DNA from 4 places in the Pseudomonas sp. S35 genome. Region 1 is predicted to be linked to each of the others. Evidence: predicted binding sites of a transcription regulator. Region 1 holds the regulator's gene; each other region holds the start of a gene.
What was found. Region 1 encodes FliA, which starts transcription of late flagellar genes. Its sites were predicted from a motif close to CTAAAGTTTNNNNNNNNNNNGCCGNTAA; they were not measured.
Positions count from the first base shown of each region.

Region 2: the regulator FliA is predicted to act here: its motif matches at 3,785-3,812, upstream of motA (flagellar motor stator protein MotA).
Region 3: the regulator FliA is predicted to act here: its motif matches at 2,827-2,854, upstream of PspS35_RS13505 (methyl-accepting chemotaxis protein).
Region 4: the regulator FliA is predicted to act here: its motif matches at 2,410-2,437, upstream of PspS35_RS09970 (methyl-accepting chemotaxis protein).

Region 1 is NZ_CP019431.1:4,628,068-4,633,108, reverse strand. Features, by position in the region: gene flhF (flagellar biosynthesis protein FlhF) at 1-370, shown strand, start outside; gene fleN (flagellar synthesis regulator FleN) at 477-1,310, shown strand; gene fliA (RNA polymerase sigma factor FliA) at 1,307-2,047, shown strand; gene PspS35_RS20635 (chemotaxis response regulator CheY) at 2,217-2,591, shown strand; gene PspS35_RS20630 (protein phosphatase CheZ) at 2,610-3,398, shown strand; gene PspS35_RS20625 (chemotaxis protein CheA) at 3,410-5,041, shown strand, end outside.
Region 2 is NZ_CP019431.1:601,954-606,994, forward strand. Features, by position in the region: gene serB (phosphoserine phosphatase SerB) at 1-373, shown strand, start outside; gene asd (archaetidylserine decarboxylase) at 429-1,289, opposite strand; gene rhdA (thiosulfate sulfurtransferase) at 1,305-2,120, opposite strand; gene PspS35_RS02555 (HDOD domain-containing protein) at 2,178-3,713, opposite strand; gene motA (flagellar motor stator protein MotA) at 3,881-4,732, shown strand; gene motB (flagellar motor protein MotB) at 4,736-5,041, shown strand, end outside.
Region 3 is NZ_CP019431.1:3,059,025-3,064,065, forward strand. Features, by position in the region: gene PspS35_RS13495 (AAA family ATPase) at 1-392, opposite strand, end outside; gene pnuC (nicotinamide riboside transporter PnuC) at 389-952, opposite strand; gene PspS35_RS13505 (methyl-accepting chemotaxis protein) at 1,125-2,759, opposite strand; gene PspS35_RS13510 (undecaprenyl-diphosphate phosphatase) at 2,992-3,822, shown strand; gene PspS35_RS13515 (DUF1294 domain-containing protein) at 3,819-4,202, shown strand; gene PspS35_RS13520 (MmcQ/YjbR family DNA-binding protein) at 4,191-4,547, opposite strand; gene PspS35_RS13525 (LysR substrate-binding domain-containing protein) at 4,544-5,041, opposite strand, start outside.
Region 4 is NZ_CP019431.1:2,181,923-2,186,963, reverse strand. Features, by position in the region: gene PspS35_RS09975 (hypothetical protein) at 1-105, opposite strand, end outside; gene PspS35_RS09970 (methyl-accepting chemotaxis protein) at 749-2,377, opposite strand; gene PspS35_RS09965 (S8 family peptidase) at 2,686-5,041, opposite strand, start outside.

The DNA.
Region 1 (5,041 bases):
GCAACTGGAAAGCCTGGCTGGGCGTGGCATCAAGTCGAAAAATTACCTGGTGCTTGCAACCACCAGCCAAAAACAGGTTCTTACCGCTGCGTACCATAGCTACAAGCGCTGCGGCCTGGCCGGTTGCATCCTGACCAAACTGGATGAAACCGCCAGCCTGGGCGAAGTGTTGAGCCTGGCTATCAGCCATGAACTACCGGTTGCCTACCTGACCGACGGGCCGCGGATCCCGGATGATCTGCATCTGCCGCGCCGTCATCAGTTGGTCAGCCGCGCCGTCAGCGTGCAAATGCAAGAAGAGCCTAGCGAGGAAGCGATGGCCGATATGTTCGCCGACCTCTACCACCACCCGGCAAAACGGGTCGGTTGAAGTCAGGATGAACACCGTGAAATGTACCTACATCGATGGTCTGCAAGCGATTCACGCGGCCAAGCCATGTAGCCTGCGTCTAAGCAAGACAAGGTAAAGAAATAAAATGGGCAGCATGCATCCCGTACAGGTGATCGCGGTGACCGGCGGCAAAGGTGGCGTCGGGAAAACTAACGTGTCAGTGAATTTGTCCCTGGCCCTGGCAGAGCTTGGCCGTCGCGTCATGCTGCTGGATGCTGACCTGGGGCTGGCGAACGTCGACGTTCTGCTGGGACTGACGCCCAAACATACCCTTGCCGATGTGATCGAGGGGCGCTGTGAGCTGCGCGATGTGCTGCTCCAGGGCCCTGGCGGGATCCGCATCGTGCCGGCCGCCTCCGGTACCCAGAGCATGGTGCACCTGAGCCCGGCGCAACATGCCGGCCTGATCCAGGCCTTCAGTGATATCGGCGACAACCTCGACGTGCTGGTGATCGACACCGCCGCCGGGATCGGCGAGTCCGTGGTCAGCTTCGTGCGCGCCGCGCAGGAAGTGTTGCTGGTGGTCTGCGATGAACCCACCTCGATCACCGACGCCTACGCCCTGATCAAACTGCTTAACCGTGACTACGGCATGAACCGCTTCCGCGTGCTGGCCAACATGGCCCAGAGCCCGCAGGAAGGGCGCAACCTGTTCGCCAAGTTGACCAAGGTCACGGATCGCTTCCTCGATGTCGCCTTACAATACGTCGGCGCAGTTCCCTACGACGAGTGTGTGCGCAAGGCTGTGCAAAAGCAGCGTGCAGTCTACGAAGCGTTCCCTCGTTCCAAATGCGCACTGGCGTTCAAGGCTATTGCCCAGAAGGTCGATACTTGGCCGTTGCCCGCCAACCCTCGGGGGCATCTGGAGTTTTTCGTCGAGCGATTGGTACATCAGACGAGCGCAGGACCGGTGCTATGACAGCGAACGGCTACAACGCCTACAAGAAATCTGCCCGTGACAGCCAGGGTGAGTTGATTGAGCGCTATGCGCCGCTGGTCAAGCGTATCGCCTATCACTTGTTGGCTCGCCTGCCCGCCAGCGTGCAGGTCGAGGACCTGATCCAGGCCGGCATGATCGGCCTGCTCGAAGTGTCGACCAAATACGACGCCAGCAAAGGCGCGAGTTTCGAGACGTATGCGGGTATCCGTATCCGTGGCGCGATGCTCGATGAGGTGCGTAAAGGCGATTGGGCGCCGCGTTCGGTGCACCGCAATACGCGCATGGTCAGTGACGCAATTCGTGCAATTGAAGCAAAAACCGGTCGCGACGCTAAAGATCACGAAGTTGCGGCCGAACTCCAATTGAGTCTCGACGATTACTACGGGATTTTGAACGATACCTTGGGCAGCCGCCTGTTCAGTTTCGACGACCTGTTGCAGGACGGCGAACACGAAGGGCTGCACGAGGACGGCGCGAGCGCACACATGGAGCCGTCGCGCGACCTGGAAGATGAACGCTTCCAGGGCGCATTGGCGGACGCCATTGCCAACTTGCCCGAGCGCGAGCGGTTGGTGTTGGCGCTGTACTACGACGAAGAGCTGAACCTCAAGGAAATCGGTGAGGTCCTGGGGGTCAGTGAATCGCGTGTCAGCCAGTTGCACAGCCAATGCGCAGCCCGCTTGCGCGGGCGATTGGGAGAGTGGCGAGCGCGCTGACAGGCGGTGTGGGGGCACTGCGAAGCGATACCGCGAAGGTGATTGGCCTTCGCGGGTTCGACCCGTGGTGTTCCCAGCAGTCCTTTTTGTGTAATGCCTGTTGATTGAAATGGCGCGTCCAGGTGCTGGGCGCGTTTAAGACTGCTTGGAGGTCGAATTGGACAAGAACATGAAAATCCTCATCGTTGATGACTTCTCAACGATGCGGCGGATCATAAAAAACCTGTTGCGTGACCTTGGGTTCACAAACACGGTCGAGGCGGATGACGGCCTGACGGCAATTCCGATCCTCAACAGCGGGAGCATCGACTTTCTGGTAACGGACTGGAACATGCCGGGAATGACCGGTATCGACCTGTTGCGCCACGTGCGCGCCGACGAAAAGCTGCGCAGCCTTCCCGTGTTGATGGTGACCGCCGAAGCCAAGCGTGAGCAGATCATCGAAGCCGCCCAGGCCGGGGTCAACGGTTATGTGGTCAAGCCATTCACTGCACAGGCCTTGAAAGAGAAGATCGAAAAGATCTTCGAACGCATCCACGGCTAATGCCATCGCGGGGGAGCTATGGAGCATAAAGAAACGTCACAGGGAGACTTCGAGTCGACCCTGAAAAAACATGCTCACCAGTTGGTCGACAGCCTTGAAAGAGGCCAGTTCGGCGACGCGGTGCAGTTGATCCATGAGCTCAACCAGACCCGTGACCGCGGCCTGTATCAGGAAGTGGGCAAGCTCACACGCGAGCTGCACAGTGCGATCGTCAATTTCCAGATTGACCCGCATATGCCCCAGGCCGAAGAAATCTCACAAATCACTGACGCCACCGAACGCCTGTCCTACGTGGTCAGGCTGACTGAGGCGGCGGCCAACCGCACGATGGACCTGGTGGAAAACGCCACGCCCCTGGTCAATGGCATGGCCACTGAAGCCCAAGCCCTGAGCAACGACTGGGGCCGCTTCATGCGCCGGGAAGTGGGGGCTGAAGAGTTCCGTGAGCTGGCCCGTCGGGTCGAAGGGTTCTTGTCACGCAGCGAGCAGGAAAACCGCACGGTTGCCAGCAACCTCAATGACATTCTGCTGGCCCAGGACTACCAGGACCTTACCGGTCAGGTGATCAAGCGTGTGACCCAGTTGGTCACCGAAGTGGAAAGCAACCTGCTCAAATTGGTACTCATGGCTGGCCAGGTCGACCGTTTTGCCGGCATCGAACATGACCGCGAAGCGATCCTCTCTGAAAAAGATCCACAAAAACATCTCGCCAAGGGTGAAGGTCCGCAGATTCATGCCGATAAACGTGAAGACGTTGTGTCAGGTCAGGATGACGTAGATGACCTGTTATCCAGTTTAGGCTTCTAAGGAGCACCCACATGAGCTTCGGCGCCGATGAAGAGATCCTTCAGGATTTCCTTGTAGAGGCCGGCGAAATTTTAGAGCAACTGTCCGAACAACTGGTCGAGCTGGAAAGCCGACCGGATGATGCGAACCTGCTCAATGCAATTTTTCGCGGTTTTCATACTGTAAAAGGGGGCGCCGGCTTCCTCCAGCTCCATGAGCTGGTGGAGTGCTGCCACATCGCCGAGAACGTGTTCGACATCCTGCGCAAGGGTGAGCGTCACGTTGATTCGGAATTGATGGACGTGATTCTCGAAGCACTGGATGCGGTCAACGGCATGTTCAGCCAAGTGCGTGAACGTGCCCCGATCACCGCGGCCACGCCGGAACTGTTGGCCGCCCTGGCGCGCTATGCAGAGCCGGCCGACACCACGGCAGCGCCGGTGGTTGAAGCCGCGCCTGAGCCGGTGGCGCAGCCAGAAGCCGATGTAACGGACAGCGAGTTCGAGCAGTTGCTCAACTCCCTCAGTGCCGTCAAGGCCGAGGCTGAAGCACCGGCGGCGCCTGCCCCGGCAGCGGCGCCGACCAGCGAAGACATCACCGACGCCGAGTTCGAATCGCTGCTCGACCAGTTGCACGGCAAGGGCCAGTTCGCCGCCGATGCGGTGGCGCCGGTTGCCGCTGCCCAAGCGCCTGCGGCCCCGGCCAGTACCGACATTACCGATGACGAATTCGAAGCCTTGCTTGACCAGTTGCATGGCAAAGGCACGTTCGCCGTCGACGCCCTGCCAGACGTGGCGCCAGCGCCTGCTGCTGCACCTGCCAGTGCCAAGCCTGCGGACGATGGGTTGATCTCCGATCACGAATTCGAAGCGCTGCTGGACGATTTGCACGGCAAGGGCAAGTTCACCGAAGTCGCCTCGGCGGCGGCTGTGGCGACGGCGGCACCGGTTGCGGCCAAAGCGGCTGCACCTGCACCTGTGGCAGCGGCCAAGCCAGCCGCCCCGGCTCCAGCACCGGCGCGTGCAGCTGCGCCACCGCCGCCGGAAAAACCGGCCAGTGAAGCCGAAACCACGGTGCGGGTCGATACCGCGCGCCTGGACGACATCATGAACATGGTCGGCGAACTGGTACTGGTGCGTAACCGTCTGGTGCGCCTGGGCCTGAGCAGCGGCGATGAAGCCATGCAAAAGGCCGTGTCGAACCTCGATGTGGTGACGGCCGACCTGCAAACCGCGGTGATGAAAACGCGCATGCAGCCGATCAAAAAAGTCTTCGGCCGTTTCCCGCGCCTGGTCCGTGACCTGGCACGCCAGCTGAAGAAAGAGATCAACCTGGAACTGGTGGGTGAAGAAACCGACCTCGACAAAAACCTTGTCGAGGCCCTGGCCGACCCGCTGGTCCACTTGGTGCGCAACGCCGTCGACCACGGCGTCGAAACCCCGGAAGAACGCGAAGCCTCGGGCAAGTCCCGTGGTGGCAAGGTGATTCTGGCGGCGGAGCAAGAAGGCGACCATATCCTGCTGTCGATTACCGATGACGGCAAAGGCATGGACCCGGCGATCTTGCGCAATATCGCGGTCAAGCGCGGCGTGATGGACAAGGACGCCGCCGACCGGCTGACCGACACCGAGTGCTACAACCTGATCTTCGCCCCAGGCTTCTCG
Region 2 (5,041 bases), 2.6 Mb from region 1:
GATCCTGTCCGGCGGCTTCACCTACTTTGCCAAGCAATTGCAGGCCAAGCTGGGCATCGACTATGTGTTCGCCAACGAGCTGGAAGTGGTGGACGGCAAGGTCACAGGCGTGGCGGTGGAGCCGATCGTCGACGCACAGCGCAAAGCGGATTTGCTGAAGGAGTTGGCCTACAAGGAAGGCTTGCGTCTGGAGCAGACCATTGCAGTCGGCGACGGCGCGAATGACTTGCCGATGCTGGCGATTGCCGGGTTGGGTGTCGCGTTCCGCGCCAAGCCGTTGGTGAAGCAGTCGGCCAAGCAGGCGATTTCGACGTTGGGGCTCGATGGCGTGCTGTATCTGCTGGGCTTTCGCGACCGAGACGGGCAGCTCTAACTGAGTGTGGGAGGGGGCAAGCCCCCTCCCACATTGGATCTTTACAGGTCTGGAATTAGGCTTTCGGCAGTGCGATGCCTTGGCCCATCTGCACCGGCGAACCCGCCACCAGTTCTTCAGCCCACTTAACCTGATCCGGCCCAAACAGCACAATCGCGGTCGAACCCAGCTTGAAGCGACCCAGCTCTGCACCTTTCTCCAGGTGAATCGGCGCGCGTGCCGCTTCGTCGTAGCGCAAGGTTTTCAGTTCGCGCTTCGGTGGAGTCACCAGGCCAGCCCATACGGTTTCAATCGACGCGACGATCATCGCACCCACCAGCACTACGGCCATCGGGCCGCGTTCGGTGTCGAAGATGCAGGCAACACGCTCGTTACGCGCAAACAGATCCGGCACGTTTTCGGCGGTGGTTTGGTTCACCGAGAAGATGCGGCCCGGGATATAGACCATTTCCCGCAGGGTGCCCGCCAGTGGCATATGCACGCGGTGGTAGTCCTTCGGCGACAGGTACACAGTGGCGAAATCGCCGCCCATGAACGGTGCCGCTACCGCCGCATCGCCACCCAGCAATTCCAGCACGCTGAAGCTGTGACCCTTGGCCTGGAACACACGACCGTGCTCAATCGGCCCCAACTGGCTGACCGCGCCATCGGCTGGGCTGAGTATTGCGCCCGGGGTTTGATCCAGTGGGCGGGCGCCGTCCTTGAGGGCGCGGGTGAAGAAGGCGTTGAAGTGCTCGTAGGCGGTCACGTCTTCAACCAGCGCCTGGGACATGTCCACTTGGTAGCGCTTGGCGAACCAAGTGGTGAAGGCGTTCTTGAACCAGCGTACGCGGCACTCGGCAATGCAGCCGGCCAGGCGCGACAGCAAATGGTGCGGCAGCAAGTATTGGCTGAGGATAAACAACTGCTTTTTCATAACTGTCCTTAAACCTTAAATCTCAACGGGGGTGTCGGGGTGGTTGCCCCATTCGCCCCAGGAACCGGCATAACCTTTGACTCGCGGATAACCGAGCGCCTTGGCCACCAGGTAGGTGAAGCCAGAGCGGTGGTGAGTCTGGCAGTGGGTGATGATTTCTTTGTCTTTGGTCAGCCCGAGGCCTTCGAGGATCTGCGGCATGTCGCGGCGGATACGCAGGTTGCGGGCCTTGTCCATGCCAGCGGTCCATTCGAAGTTCACGGCACCTGGGATGTGCCCGCCTTTGGCTGCAAGCACCTTCTCGCCGCAATATTCCAACGGGCCGCGTGCGTCCCAGATACCCAGGTCGGCTGCGCCGAGGCGGCTTTGCAGGTACTCGCGAGTGGCGGTGGGGCCGTCGTGCAGCGTGAGGCTGACCGGGCCGCCGACAGGGGCGGGCACTTCAGTGGAAACCGGGTGTTTGTCTTCGAGCCACGCCAGCAGGCCGCCGTCGAGGTAGTGGTATTTCTGGTGGCCGATCACGTCGAGCAGCCAGATAAAACGCCCGGCCCAGCCGCCGCCTTCGTCGTCGTACACCACGTAGGTGGCGTCGGGCGTGTGGCCCAGTTCGCCGAACAGCTTTTCCAGGTCGGCCTTGTTGGGCAGCAGGCCGGGTGCCGGTGGCTGGCCCAGTTGGGTGCGCTTGGGATCAACGAAATGCGCGCCGGGGATATGCCCTTCGGCGTAGCGGGCGGCGCTGGTGAGGTCCACCAGAATCAGGTGTTCGGCATCCAGGCGACTCAGCAAGTCGGCAGATTCGATCACCAGCGGCAAGCCAGAGAAGTCAGGCATGTGAGGTCTCCTGGGCACAAATGTTGGCGATAAAGGACGACGATTGTAACGCAAGCATCAGGCGCTGCGGTTGGTAAAGCTGTGCAGGGCTTTCTCGATGCATTGGGCGGTTTTGCCGAACGCCTGTACGGTGGTTTCCGAGAACGGCCCGCCGCCCTGGTCGGCAACCATCACCATCACCACGCGGCCATTGCAGCTCATCGAGCGCAGCAGCAGGTGTTCGCCGGTGAACAGGCGGCGCAGGATCGGCGGCAGCAAGGCTGAGAACTGCGCGTGGTTGTCCGGCGTCAGGCGAACCTGGGCGGATTTCTCCAGCAGGCGCTGCAACAGCGTGCTGTTGACCACGTCCAGGCTCAGGTTGGCGGCGTCTTTAGGCAGGCCATCTGCCTGGTGTACGCGCAAGGTGCTCAACGCGCGGTCGGCCATGAACAACAGGACCCGCTGCATGCCGCTGGCCACCAAGGCTTCTTTGGCGCAGGTGGTCAAATGCATGGCGTTGGCAAAGCGGCTCGGCTCCACCAGCAGTTCGGTGCAGCGGTTGCGCCAGACCGCCAAGGCTTCGGCAGTCGGTGGCGGCGCAGGCAGCAGGCCGCGATGAATCTTTTGCACATGCCACGGCCAGATCAGCGACAGCGCCGGGTGCCAGAGGTCGGGCATCAGGGTGGTGCGGGCGCTGGTGACGGCTTGCTGGTGAGCCTGTTGCTGTACCTCGCTCAAGGGCTGTTGCAGGTACAGGGCGGTGAGGTATTGCCAGCGTTGGGTGTGCGGGCAGGTCCAGGACTCCTGGGCCGACATCGCCAGGCCGTTGGCCAGCAGCACGGTATTGGCCGGCTGGTTCAGCCAGCGGCGCAGGTTGGGTTCGGCGTCGAGCAATTGCTGGTGACGCAACGGGTCGTCCTCGCGGGCGATATGCAGCGCCTTTACCAGCAGTCGTTGCTCGCGCAGCAGCAGGTTATAGCCCTGGGATACCCAGATTGGCAGGTGCCACGCTTCGGTCAGGCCCAGGCACAGGTCCAGCAGGCGCACGCCGAACAGTTCCTGCTCGACCTTGCGTGCCGACTCGCCCTTGTGGATGACGCGCAGTTCCCATTCTTCAAGGAGCTTGGGGTAGGCAACGGCCATCGGCCACAGGGGTGACAGAAACAGCAGGCTGCCCCAGTGAATGTCTTGCCACAGTCGCGCCAGGCGGCTGCCAAACAGGCCGTTGGCTTGTTGCGACGCATGCTGGCTCACCAGCAACAGCTGGCGCAGCGCCACTGGAATCTCGTGGGCCGGCACAGAAGGCAGGCGCGCCAGCAGTTCTTCGGCGCGCTTGAGGCCCAGGCGGTTGAGCGCCACTTCGAGGTTTTCTGCCGGTTCCGCCAGGCTGCCGTGGGTATGGCTGTTGGCCTCGCGCATCACGCTGAGCACCAGGGCCGGGCTGTTTTGCATCAGTTCGGCAATATCTCGCAACGAACTGCGGCTGTCGCGGATGGCTTTGCACACCCGGTCATGGCTGGCCTGTGGAACAGGCAGCAGCACGTCGTCCAGGCGCTTGATCCAAGCGGCGAGAGAGAGGGGTCTTACAGATGGGACTGTCGTTTCATTAGCCATGATTGGGGCGCGATCATCACTTGCGGTCAACACGCCCGGAGCGGGCCGAACTGGCTTTTCGCCTTAACGGGCTATAGTCTGGCGCAGTTTTGCCGATAAGAGGAACAAGAGTTTTCCAGTTCCCCCAAATATGTCCATGAACCCGACGGCGCAAGTACTCATCTCCTATGGCTAAAATTATCGGCATTATCGTCGTCTTCGCGAGCGTGCTCGGCGGGTACGTCTTGTCCCACGGTAAAATTGCGGCACTGATCCAGCCTTTCGAGGTGTTGATCATTGGTGGTGCGGCACTGGGCGCTTTCCTGCAGGCCAACCCCGGCTACATGACCATGCACGTGGTCAAGAAGTCGCTGGCCATGTTCGGTTCGCGTTTTACCCACACCTTCTACCTGGAAGTGCTGGGCCTGGTTTACGAGATCCTCAACAAGAGTCGTCGCGAAGGCATGATGGCCATCGAGGCTGACATCGAGGACGCCGCCGCCAGCCCGATTTTCGCCAAGTACCCGGCCGTGCTCAAAGACGAGCGCATGACCGCCTACATCTGCGATTACCTGCGCATCATGTCCTCCGGCAACATGGCCCCCCATGAGCTCGAAGGCCTGTTCGACATGGAATTGTTCAGCCTTAAAGAAGAGCTGGAGCACCCGTCCCACGCCGTGACCGGCATCGCTGACGGCATGCCCGGCTTCGGTATCGTTGCGGCGGTACTCGGTATCGTGGTGACCATGGCGTCCCTGGGCGAAGGCGACCAAGCGGCCATCGGCATGCACGTTGGTGCGGCGCTGGTGGGTACCTTCTTCGGTATTCTCGCGGCCTACGGCTTCTTCGGCCCGCTGGCGACCTCCCTGGCTCACGATGCCAAGGAAGAAATCAACCTGTACGAATCGATCAAGGCCAGCCTGGTAGCGTCCGCCTCCGGCATGCCGCCATCGCTGGCGGTGGAGTTCGGTCGCAAGGTGTTGTACCCGAAACATCGGCCAAGCTTCGCCGAGCTGGAACAAGCGGTTCGCGGTCGCTAAGCCATGGAAAACAACCAGCCGATAATCATCAAGCGCGTCAAGCGCTTCGCTGCGGGGCACCATGGTGGTGCCTGGAAAATCGCCTTCGCCGACTTTGCGACGGCGATGATGGCGTTCTTCCTGGTGCTGTGGCTGATGTCCACCGCCACGCCCGAACAGAAGATCGCCATCGCCGGCTACTTCAAAGACCCGATTGGCTTCTCGGAAAGCGGTACGCCGTTCGTGATCGACCTGGGCGGTTCGCCGCAGTTGGCGCCTGAGCGCACCATCAACCCAGAGGTCAAGACCGAAGCGCCTCAGGAAAACATC
Region 3 (5,041 bases), 1.6 Mb from region 1:
TCCGCCAACTCGGGCTGGCAGCGTTGGCCATCGGCTGTCCACTCCACATCTTCCGGCGAAAGCAGCAGGTGCAGGTCGTAATGGCGTGCCAACAGTTCATCGTCGAGCCACGCCGGGTAGTCGCCAAACAGCGTCTGGCTCCACAGCTTATTGGTCAGCAGGTGGGTGTCGAGAATCAGCAGGCGAGGTTGCTCGGCGCGTGCGGCGTCTTCCCAGGCCAGTTGGCCGTGGGCGATGGCCGGGATATCTGCCAGGCACGTATCGCGCCGATGGTGATCGATGAAATAGCGCACGTATTCACCGACCATCACACCGCCCAAGTGCCCGTGCAACTGGGCGGCCAGCCAGCTTTTGCCGCTGGATTCAGGCCCCGCCAGTACCACCACCTTCATGGTTGCAGCGCCGGGTCGGCGCGCCATTCACGCCAGCCTTGCACGGCGATCACGGTAAACAAGGCATAGAGTGCGGCGGTGAGGTACAGGCCTTTGTAGAGGAACAGCCCGACGAAGATCACGTCCACGGCGATCCACAACGGCCAGCATTGCACGCGCTTCTGTGCCATCCACATCTGCGCTACCAGGCTGAAGCCGGTGAGCGCGGCATCGAGCCAGGGTTGTGCGGCATCGGTCCAGTGGGCCATGGCGGCGCCGAGCAGCAGGCTGCCCACCGCGCCGATGGCCAGGCTGGTGATGATCGCCGGCACGCCCAGGCTCGTGACTTGGCGCCCCTGCCTGACCTCGCCGGCACGGGTCCACTGCCACCAGCCATACAGTTGCAGGCCGGCATAGACCACCTGCAGCAGCATGTCGGAATAGAGTTTCACGTCGTAGAACACCCAGGTGTACAGCAACACCATCACCAGCCCGATGGGCCAGCACCAGGGGTTTTGCTTGACCGTCAGCCAGACAGCAATCACCCCTAGGGCAGCGGCGAACAGTTCAAGCCCGGACATGGTGGTTCCTTGGGGGAGTGGGAGAGGGCGGTGATTGTAACCAAAGAGGGCCGCTTGTAGGCGTTGGCTGTTGTTGGCGGCGCTTGCTGTGGTGAGCGGGGCAAGCCCGCTCACCACAGCAAGCCTGCTGGCCACAACAGGCCTGCTGATTACGGTATTGCCCTCGACAGGTTTAGACTTTGAACTGGCGCAGGAGGCCGTCGAGTTGTTCGCTCAAGCCGCGTAAATGCACGCTGGCCACGCTGGACTGCTCCGCTGCCAATGCCGTGCTGTGGGACAGCCCAGCCGCCTGGGTGACGTTCTGGTTGATGTCCTCCACCACATGCGCCTGTTGCAACGTGGCACTGGCAATCGAGGCGTTCAGGCCGTTGAGGTTGTGTAGCGCCTGGCCGATGGCGGTGAGGCTGGCACCGGCCTGGCCCGCTTGTTCGATGGTCAGTTGCGAGGCGCTGTGGCTGTCGCTGATTACCTTGACCGCCGCTTCCGAGTGGCCTTGCAGGCGCTCGATCATCGCCTGGATCTCGGCGGTGGATTTTTGCGTGCGCTGGGCGAGCAGCCGGACTTCGTCGGCGACCACGGCGAACCCGCGACCCTGCTCGCCGGCACGTGCCGCTTCGATGGCGGCGTTCAAGGCCAGCAAGTTGGTCTGGTCGGCGATGGAGCGGATCACTTCCAGCACACCGCCGATCTGGGTGCTTTCGCTGGACAGGGTGCGAATCACTTCCACCGCCTGGCTGATGGTGCTGGAGAGTTGGTCGATTTGCTTCAGGCTGCCGTCGATATTGACCTGGCCCTGTTGCGCCTGGGCCTGGGCATCGCGCATTTCGCTGGCGGCGTGTTCGGCGTTCTTGGCCACGTCCTGCACGCCATAGGTGACTTCATTGATGGCGGTGGCCACCAGTTCCATCTGTTGCGATTGCTGTTGGCTGCGGTCATGGGCCTGGCTGGCGTTGTTGCCCAGGTCGGTGGAGGACTGGCCCAAGGCGTTGGCGCACACCTGCAACTGGCTCACCACTTGGCGCAGCTTGGCGGTGAAGCTGTTGAAGTGCTGGGACAGTTGGGTGATTTCGTCACGCCCATGAGTGTCGAGGCTGCGGGTCAGGTCGCTTTCGCCGCTGGCGATATTGCCCATGGCATTCACCGCGTCCTGCAACGGGCGCACAATGCTGCGGGCGATCAGCGACACCAGCAGGCCCATCACCAGCGCAATGCCCAGGCCGATCAACGAGGCTTTCCACACCTGGCCGGTGAACTCGGCCTGCACGTCGTCCACATACACACCCGAGCCGATAATCCAGCCCCAGGGCTCGAACAGTTGGATGTACGAGGTCTTGGCCACCGGCGCTTCGGCACCCGGCTTGGGCCAGCGGTAGTTGACGATGCCGGCGCCCTTGGCCTTGGCCAGGCTGACAAATTCGTTGAACACCGCAAAACCGTCCGGGTCGCGGATGGCCGACAGGTTCTGGCCGTCGAGCTTGGGGTTGGCCGGGTGCATGATCATCACGGGCGTGAGGTCGTTGATCCAGAAGTAGTCGTCATGGTCATAACGCAAGCCGCGTACAGCGCTCAAGGCTTGTTTCTGGGCGGCGTCACGGGTCATCACGCCGGTGGTTTCCAGGCCGTGATAAAACGTCAGGATCCCGCTGGCGGTCTGGACCACGTGTTGGGTCTGTTGGCGCTTGGCTTGGTAGAGGTCGTCATGGATCTGCTTGAGCATCAGCAAACCCAGGGCCAGCAGCATCAGCACGGCGACTATCAGGATCAGCCAAAGGCGGCGGCTGATCGACATATTGCGCAAACTGTTCATCGTCCTGTCACTCCGGGCTTTTTATAATTGTGGGCGTCGCATCGACTTTTACGCCTTGTCTGATAGGCTTTCGGCCTGTAATCGCAAAACCTGAGTACTGCCTGATTTTTACAGCATTTTTGCAGGCTGGCGTTGACCACCATCAACACCAGGCCTTCAGCGCGCTCGTCGTCAGTGAACCATTAAAAAAGACTAACAAGGCATGCCGCCGCGCATGACCTTTGGGGGAAGCATGGATTTTTGGACCGCCATTCAGGCATTGATTCTTGGCGTAGTGGAGGGGCTGACGGAGTTCCTGCCGATTTCCAGCACCGGGCACCAGATCATCGTGGCCGACTTGCTCGACTTCGGCGGCGAGCGTGCGATGGCCTTCAATATCATCATCCAGCTCGGCGCTATCCTGGCGGTGGTGTGGGAGTTCCGGCGCAAGATTCTCGATGTCGTTACCGGCTTGCCGACCCAGCGCACGGCGCAGCGTTTCACGATCAATCTGTTGATCGCGTTCCTGCCGGCCGTGGTGCTGGGGGTGATCTTCGCCGACCTGATTCATCACTACCTGTTCAACCCGATCACCGTGGCCACGGCGCTGGTGGTGGGCGGCGTCATCATGTTGTGGGCCGAGCGCCGCGAGCATGAAGTGCACGCCGAGACCGTCGACGACATCACCTGGAAAGACGCGCTCAAGGTCGGCTTTGCCCAGTGCCTGGCGATGATCCCGGGCACTTCGCGTTCCGGCTCGACCATCATCGGCGGCCTGCTGTTCGGCCTGTCGCGCAAGACCGCTACCGAGTTCTCGTTCTTCCTGGCCATGCCGACCATGGTCGGCGCCGCGGTGTACTCCGGCTACAAGTACCGCGACCTGTTCCAGCCAGCGGACCTGCCGGTGTTTGCCGTGGGTTTCATCACCTCGTTCATCTTCGCGATGATCGCGGTCAAGGGCCTGCTCAAGTTCATCGCCAGCCATAGTTATGCGGCGTTTGCCTGGTATCGGATCGGGTTTGGCCTGCTGATCCTGGCGACCTGGCAGTTCGGTTGGATCGACTGGGCGGCGGCCAAGGCATGAGCATCCAGCACCCGCGCTTGAAGGCGGCGATTTTTATGCTGCTGTGCGCGGCGCCGCTGGTGGGGTCGGTATTGGTGTGGCTGCGTGGCGAAACCGTGATGCCGCTGGCGGCCTATGGCGTGGTCAGCGTGATTGCGTTTTTGCTGTACTGGCGCGACAAGCGCAAGGCGCAAACGGACAGTTGGCGCACCCCGGAAAACATCCTCCACGCCGTGGAACTGGCGGGCGGTTGGCCGGGGGCGTTGATCGCCCAGCAGGTGTTGCGCCACAAGACGCGCAAGGTGTCTTACCAAGTGTTGTTCTGGGTCATCGTGCTGCTGCACCAGGTGTTCTGGCTGGACCAGCTGTTCCTCGGCGGCACGTTGCTATCAGTCCTCTAGCCGCAACCCGATCTGCGTGCGCTTGGGCAGTTTGTTCACCACCAGTTGGTGGGAACGCTGCAACAAGCCACGCACTTCATCGGCGCCCAGCGGGTAGGGCGTGTTCATGATGATCCACTGTGCACGCGCCAGGTACGGCGCGGGGTGGATGCCGGGGCGGTCGACGTGGCCGAGGAACAGTTCCTTGTCGACCTTGAGCGCCAGTGAGTCGCCGCGCAGGTTTTGCAGGGCGAACATCTTGTTGCCGGCAATCGAAAACACCCGCACGCCGCCCCATTTGTAGTCTTCCCGCGCGCCGGGCAGGCTCAGGCAGAACGTAGCGACTTGCTCTTCGCTCATCTTCATAGCAGGCGGTCTCCGCAGCTTTTAAAGCCTTCTTCCAGGTAATCGATCCAGGCCCGAATGGCCGGCAGCACGCCGCGCCGGTGCGGGTAAACGGCCTGCAACCAGCCGCCCGGCAGTGACCATTGCGGCAGCAATTGCACCAGGTGGCCGTTGGCCAATTCCTCCTCGCAATACATCATTGGCAGCACGGTAAAGCCCAGGCCCATGATGGCGCTGGCCTTGCGCACATTGAAGTCATCCACGCCCAGGCGCGCTTCCATGATCAGGTCGTGGGGGTTGCCCTGTGGGTCGATGATGCGTTGGTGCACCATACGGTCCGCCTCCAGTGCGCCGAGTATCGGCAACTGCTTGAGGTCATCAAGGCTGCTGATATGACGGCCGTGCAAGAAGTTGGGGCTGGCAACCAGTGCGGTCTGGGCCGGGCGCAGGCGCTTGGTGACCAGCAGTGGGTCTTCATCGCCATGCTCGCGCACCCGCAACGCCACATCGATGCC
Region 4 (5,041 bases), 2.4 Mb from region 1:
CTGTTCAGTGAGCCGTATCGTCTGGATAAGCCCGGCAACGGACTTAAGAATCACCTCTTGACTCTCCTTAAGCACTTGAATTGACTCAATTAATCTATATTGCATCTCAACAATTCCCTCTCGTTTTTATTGTAACTATAGCCCCAGAGCTACCATCCCTAAAAAAATGCCACCATAAAAAATCATCGTTTGCTCCGATTGTTTTGCCAGCCTTCAAGCACACAAACTCAGTCGTTCATAGCAAAGCACACATCAATGACTTACTTTAAATCTCTTTGTGGCGGTACAGGGAATACATATAATTCGACGTAACGTAACGAGTATCGAAGGAACAACAACAAAAACTTTTATCAGGAACCCTGCCTTATCTAAGGATGCTTGCAAATCAGCATTGAGAGAATGTCCATCCTGAGCATTATTTGATATATAACCAATCCCAAACCATCACCGGCCTCTCACACGGGGGAGAATCATCTCGGACAGACACCAGCTTAGTGATCATCCGCATTTAAAAATGCAAAGCTCTAATCTGATTGGTTAATTTTTTACCGACTCTATTTATTCCAGCGAAATTAACAGTAATTGCAAAGGCTGGACATCATTATCACCCGTTCACTTTCGAATTATCAACAAACCACATCGGCAACCCGTAATCCATAGAGGTATCAGCGTGGCTAAGAATTACTTATTTTAATATAAGCAGAAGAAACCTTTTAAATTACTATTGCGAAAGCAACGTTCTGGACGTTCAAACCTTGAATTTTGCAACCAGTCGACTTAGCTCAACGGCTAAGCTAGAAAGTTCAGCACTGGCCACAGACGTCTGTCGTGAACCTGCCGCCGACTGGATAGAAAGATCGCGTATGCTGACCAAATTTGCGTCAACTTGCCTTGCGACCTGCGACTGTTCTTCAGAGGCTGTTGCTATCTGTACATTACGGTCGTTGATATGCTCAATCGACTCAGTTATTTCCGCGAGTGCTAATCCCGCCGACTGAGCCAGCGCTAACGTTTTGCCTGCTTGATGGCTAGTCTGGTTCATGGACGTTACTGCGTCAGTAGAACTCGTCTGAATGGTGAGAATCATTTTTTCAATTTCGCTTGTCGACAACTGGGTGCGATGAGCAAGCGCCCTAACTTCATCTGCCACCACGGCAAACCCTCGGCCAGCCTCCCCGGCACGCGCAGCCTCAATCGCGGCATTAAGCGCTAGCAGATTAGTTTGCTGGGCGACTGAGCGGATGACATCAAGCACTCCACTAATATCCGTTGCCATCTCTGCTAGACCGCGCACGTTAACCGAGGTCGACTCAACGTTATCTACCATGATATTAATCGCAACCACCGTCTCATTTACCTTACCTCTACCGGCGATTGCCGTCTCTGCAGTGCTCGAGGCTGCACTGGAGGCCTCCGCTGCATTACTCGCAACTTCGTCCACGGCCGAACTCATCTCGTTCACTGCGGTCGCCGCCATCTCTATCTCATTATTCTGACGAATTAATCCCTGAGAGGCGTCTTCCGTGACGGCATGCATTTCCTCTGCAGTTGCTGCTAATTGGGTTGAAGAATCACCTATCTGAATAATGGCACTACGCAGATTACCCTGCATTTTTGATAACGCGTCAAGGAGTCGCCCCATTTCATCAGTACCATCAGGGTATATATCATGACTAAAATCGTTAGTCGCAATACGTTCAGCAATCATTAGGGACTTGAGCAATGGAGTCGTTATGCTTTTGGTATAGAACCAGGCTAGAGTGATAGTAGCGATTAAAGAAACAATAATGAATGAGCTGGCCAAAACTATCATTCGATTATAAGCTTCTTCGGCTTCGTCGCCAGCCGCTTCCGCCTTCATGTCATTAACTTTTTTCAACGCCTCAATATTCCCTGCAACAATACGAGAGACATTTCTTACTTCGCTATTCGTAAAGTTAATCGCCTCGCTGAAATTCTTGGCATCTATCAAAGCCATATACTTCACTTGAATATTATTGAATTTCTCGAATGATTCCGCGAGACTATTAATTGCGGCCAGGCCTTCGGGCGTGACGATAAGATGAGATAAGCTATCCATGCTTTGCTGGATCAACAATTGAGATCTAATTAGATCTTTCTTGTCGCCCGCTCTTACGGAATCATCCTCGCCTGCATTACGTAATTTACTGTTGCTATTACGCACACTTACAAATTCGCGATCAAGTACACCTAAGACTTTGAAGCTAGGAATAATATTCGTCTCTATCTTTTTTTCAGCACTATTCAAAATCGAAGCCTGCTGTATTGCAAAAATTCCTAGCAAGACGATTAGAATGCAAAAAAAACCAAAACAGAGCGCAGAACGAGCAGCTAATTTCAATTTTCGTAAACTCACGGCACGCACCTCAAGATTAGGATATAATTATTATTTCGGCCAATTATTAAAACACTTTAGCCTCAAAGAAATTTTTCAACGACCAATACCCCTGCATAGGATGCTGTCTTATAGGAAAATCCTGAAAAAGACTTCCTGATTTGGCAAAATCCCCGGACACCAATTGCCGAGTTTTTCAATAAAGCAAATGACCTTCGTCGATGCCGAGTGAGCCGGGAAGCGCAAGCAGACTCTAAAGAATTGCTCATGATCGAGATGGATTGTGTCATGCAAATGTTCCAGCAGCGCCGTCCCTGCGCTGCTGCAGGCTAATATTGCAGTCGGGCATTGAGCAGTAACAGAGTGCCGTCATTGCCGGCCTGGTTGGCGTAATCCTCTACGCGCAGCAGGCTGCCTTTGAAGGAAAGCGGCAGCATAGGCAGGTCGTAGCGAAAAAAGGCTTCATACTCCATGTGGTGCCCGTCGGGCTTGAGGCTCAGGTCGACACTTTTCCAGGCCACGCTGTTGTCGGCATTGAGGCCGGTGGGCAGCTGAGTTGATAGCGTGCTGTTCTTAAGACGCAACGGCTGGTAGGCGAGGGCCCCGACTTGTAGCCCCTTGGCTGGTTGAACGTTGATGCCTAGGGTGAAGCTATTACTGATCAAGGTACTGCCCTCGGCCCAGCCTTTGCCGCGCACCTGGCTGCGCCCGCTGTTATAGCGTCCATAGACCTGCCAATGCTCGCTCAATGGCATGCTCAGGTTTAGGCCGTGGAACAGGGTACGGGTATTTCCACCGCCGAGCAGGGTCTCGCTCTGCGAGCCGAGCAGGCGCTGTTGCTCGTTGAGCACACCCATCTGCCAGCTGGCGACCACACCGTTGTCAGCCATGTACGCAAGTTCGGTCTGTATGCTCTGTTGCTTTTCGCTGGCAGGCTTGTCGGCAAAGCGCTCGGCGGCTCGTGCCGTTTGGACTTGCACGCTGCTCTGCCATTGCTGGCCTATTTTCTGGTGCAGACCGACTCCGCTGGCCTGTTCGCCCTGACTCAGATAGGGATTGCTCAGCGCGCCGGTGACACTGGTGTTGGCCAAGTTAGGTTGCAGGCGAGCCAGGCCCTGGTTCCATGACGGGTCGCTATTCACCGTGGCGCTGAATGCGACCTGAGGGCTTACGGTCTGCCAGGAATGAATCTGGCCGACAGCATCCAGCCCGGAGCCTTCACTACCGGCACTGTAATCGATGGTCAGACCGTCTTTGCTGGAATGGCGCTGCATGTTGCCTTGCTGTTCCAGGCGGCCAAGGTAGTCGCCGGTATCAATACGTGAATATTGGTCGTTCTGCTTGCTCGCCAGGAGATCACCTTTGACCACGAATGGCGTGTCGAGGCTGTCCTTGAGCACCAGATCGACCTTGGCCAGCGATGCCCTTACGGCGCCGCCCATGACCGAGCTTTCGGCAATCGCCGAGCGGCTCGAGGCGATGATTTCGCCGCTGCTCGTCTCGACCATCAACATGCCGATGGGCTCGCTGGCAGCACGCAGATCCATCACCCCTTGGCCGTAGATATCCTGGTCGGCGTACGCGCCCTGTTTATTCGCCGAGGTCAGCAGGCGTTGCACGATCTGCTTAGGGGACAGTGTGGGAAAAAGTTCCATCAGAACCGCCAGCCCGCCACTAACCTGGGGCGCGGCGATGGAAGTACCGGACACCTCGCGGACGCCCCCGTTCTCTGACACAGGAATCTGCCAGGGCGCGGCAATGCACCATTCCTTGGCTGCACCACAACGGTTCGAGCCACCGGCGATATTTCCGGTAGTGGTGGTCCAAGTATCGACCCCGGCCACCGCCAGCCACTGGCCTTTCAGCCCAGGCACATCCAGTGGCATCAGCGCCTGTGCGCTAGGTTGCGCCAAGCCCTGGTTGCCAGTCCCGAAGACATAAATAATGCCAGCATCGACGCCGCGCTGATAAATGGGGCCGGCCTGGTATTTTCTGTGCTCGATGCTCCAATCTGCAACCCAACTATTATTAGACACCTTCGCCCCATACTGGATTTCCCGACTGACACGGTCGTGGTCGCTGAGAATCAGACTGCCATTGCCGCCCATCGCGATGAGGGGGAGCAATTTTGCTCCATAGGCAACGCCATGAGTGGATATGCCATTGCGCTCGGCTGCAGCAGCCTTAGCCACTAACGTGCCATGGTCGGAGGTGTCGCGCATTGCTTCGCCATTATCGCGTACATGATTGCCGCCGGGAGCTATTTGGTTACGCAGTTCTACATCGTTAATGTCTAAACCCGTGTCGTTAATGGAGATTATTACACCCTTGCCGCTGGCACCTCGTGCGTAGGCGTATTCAACACCCATTGCCCTCAAGTGGCGGCCGTTGTTGAATTCCGCGCTACGAAAGTCTTCCGGTTGCGGCGTGGGTTGGAGAACCGGTGGCGCCTCGGGTTCGGGCGTCGGCTCGTGTTTAGGGGTTGGTTCGGGTTCGGGCTTTGGTTGCGGCACGGGAGCCGGTTCGGGATGGTTAGGTGCCTTTGTGTGGCTCCCGCGCCCACTGCTGCTCCCCGACTGAGCATGAATTGCTTTAGACGCCGCGGCTGTGATAATGGTGCCGACCACCACCATGCCGGTCTTGCTCTTGAGCCAGCTAGCGACTTCTTTATCACTGGCCTTCGAT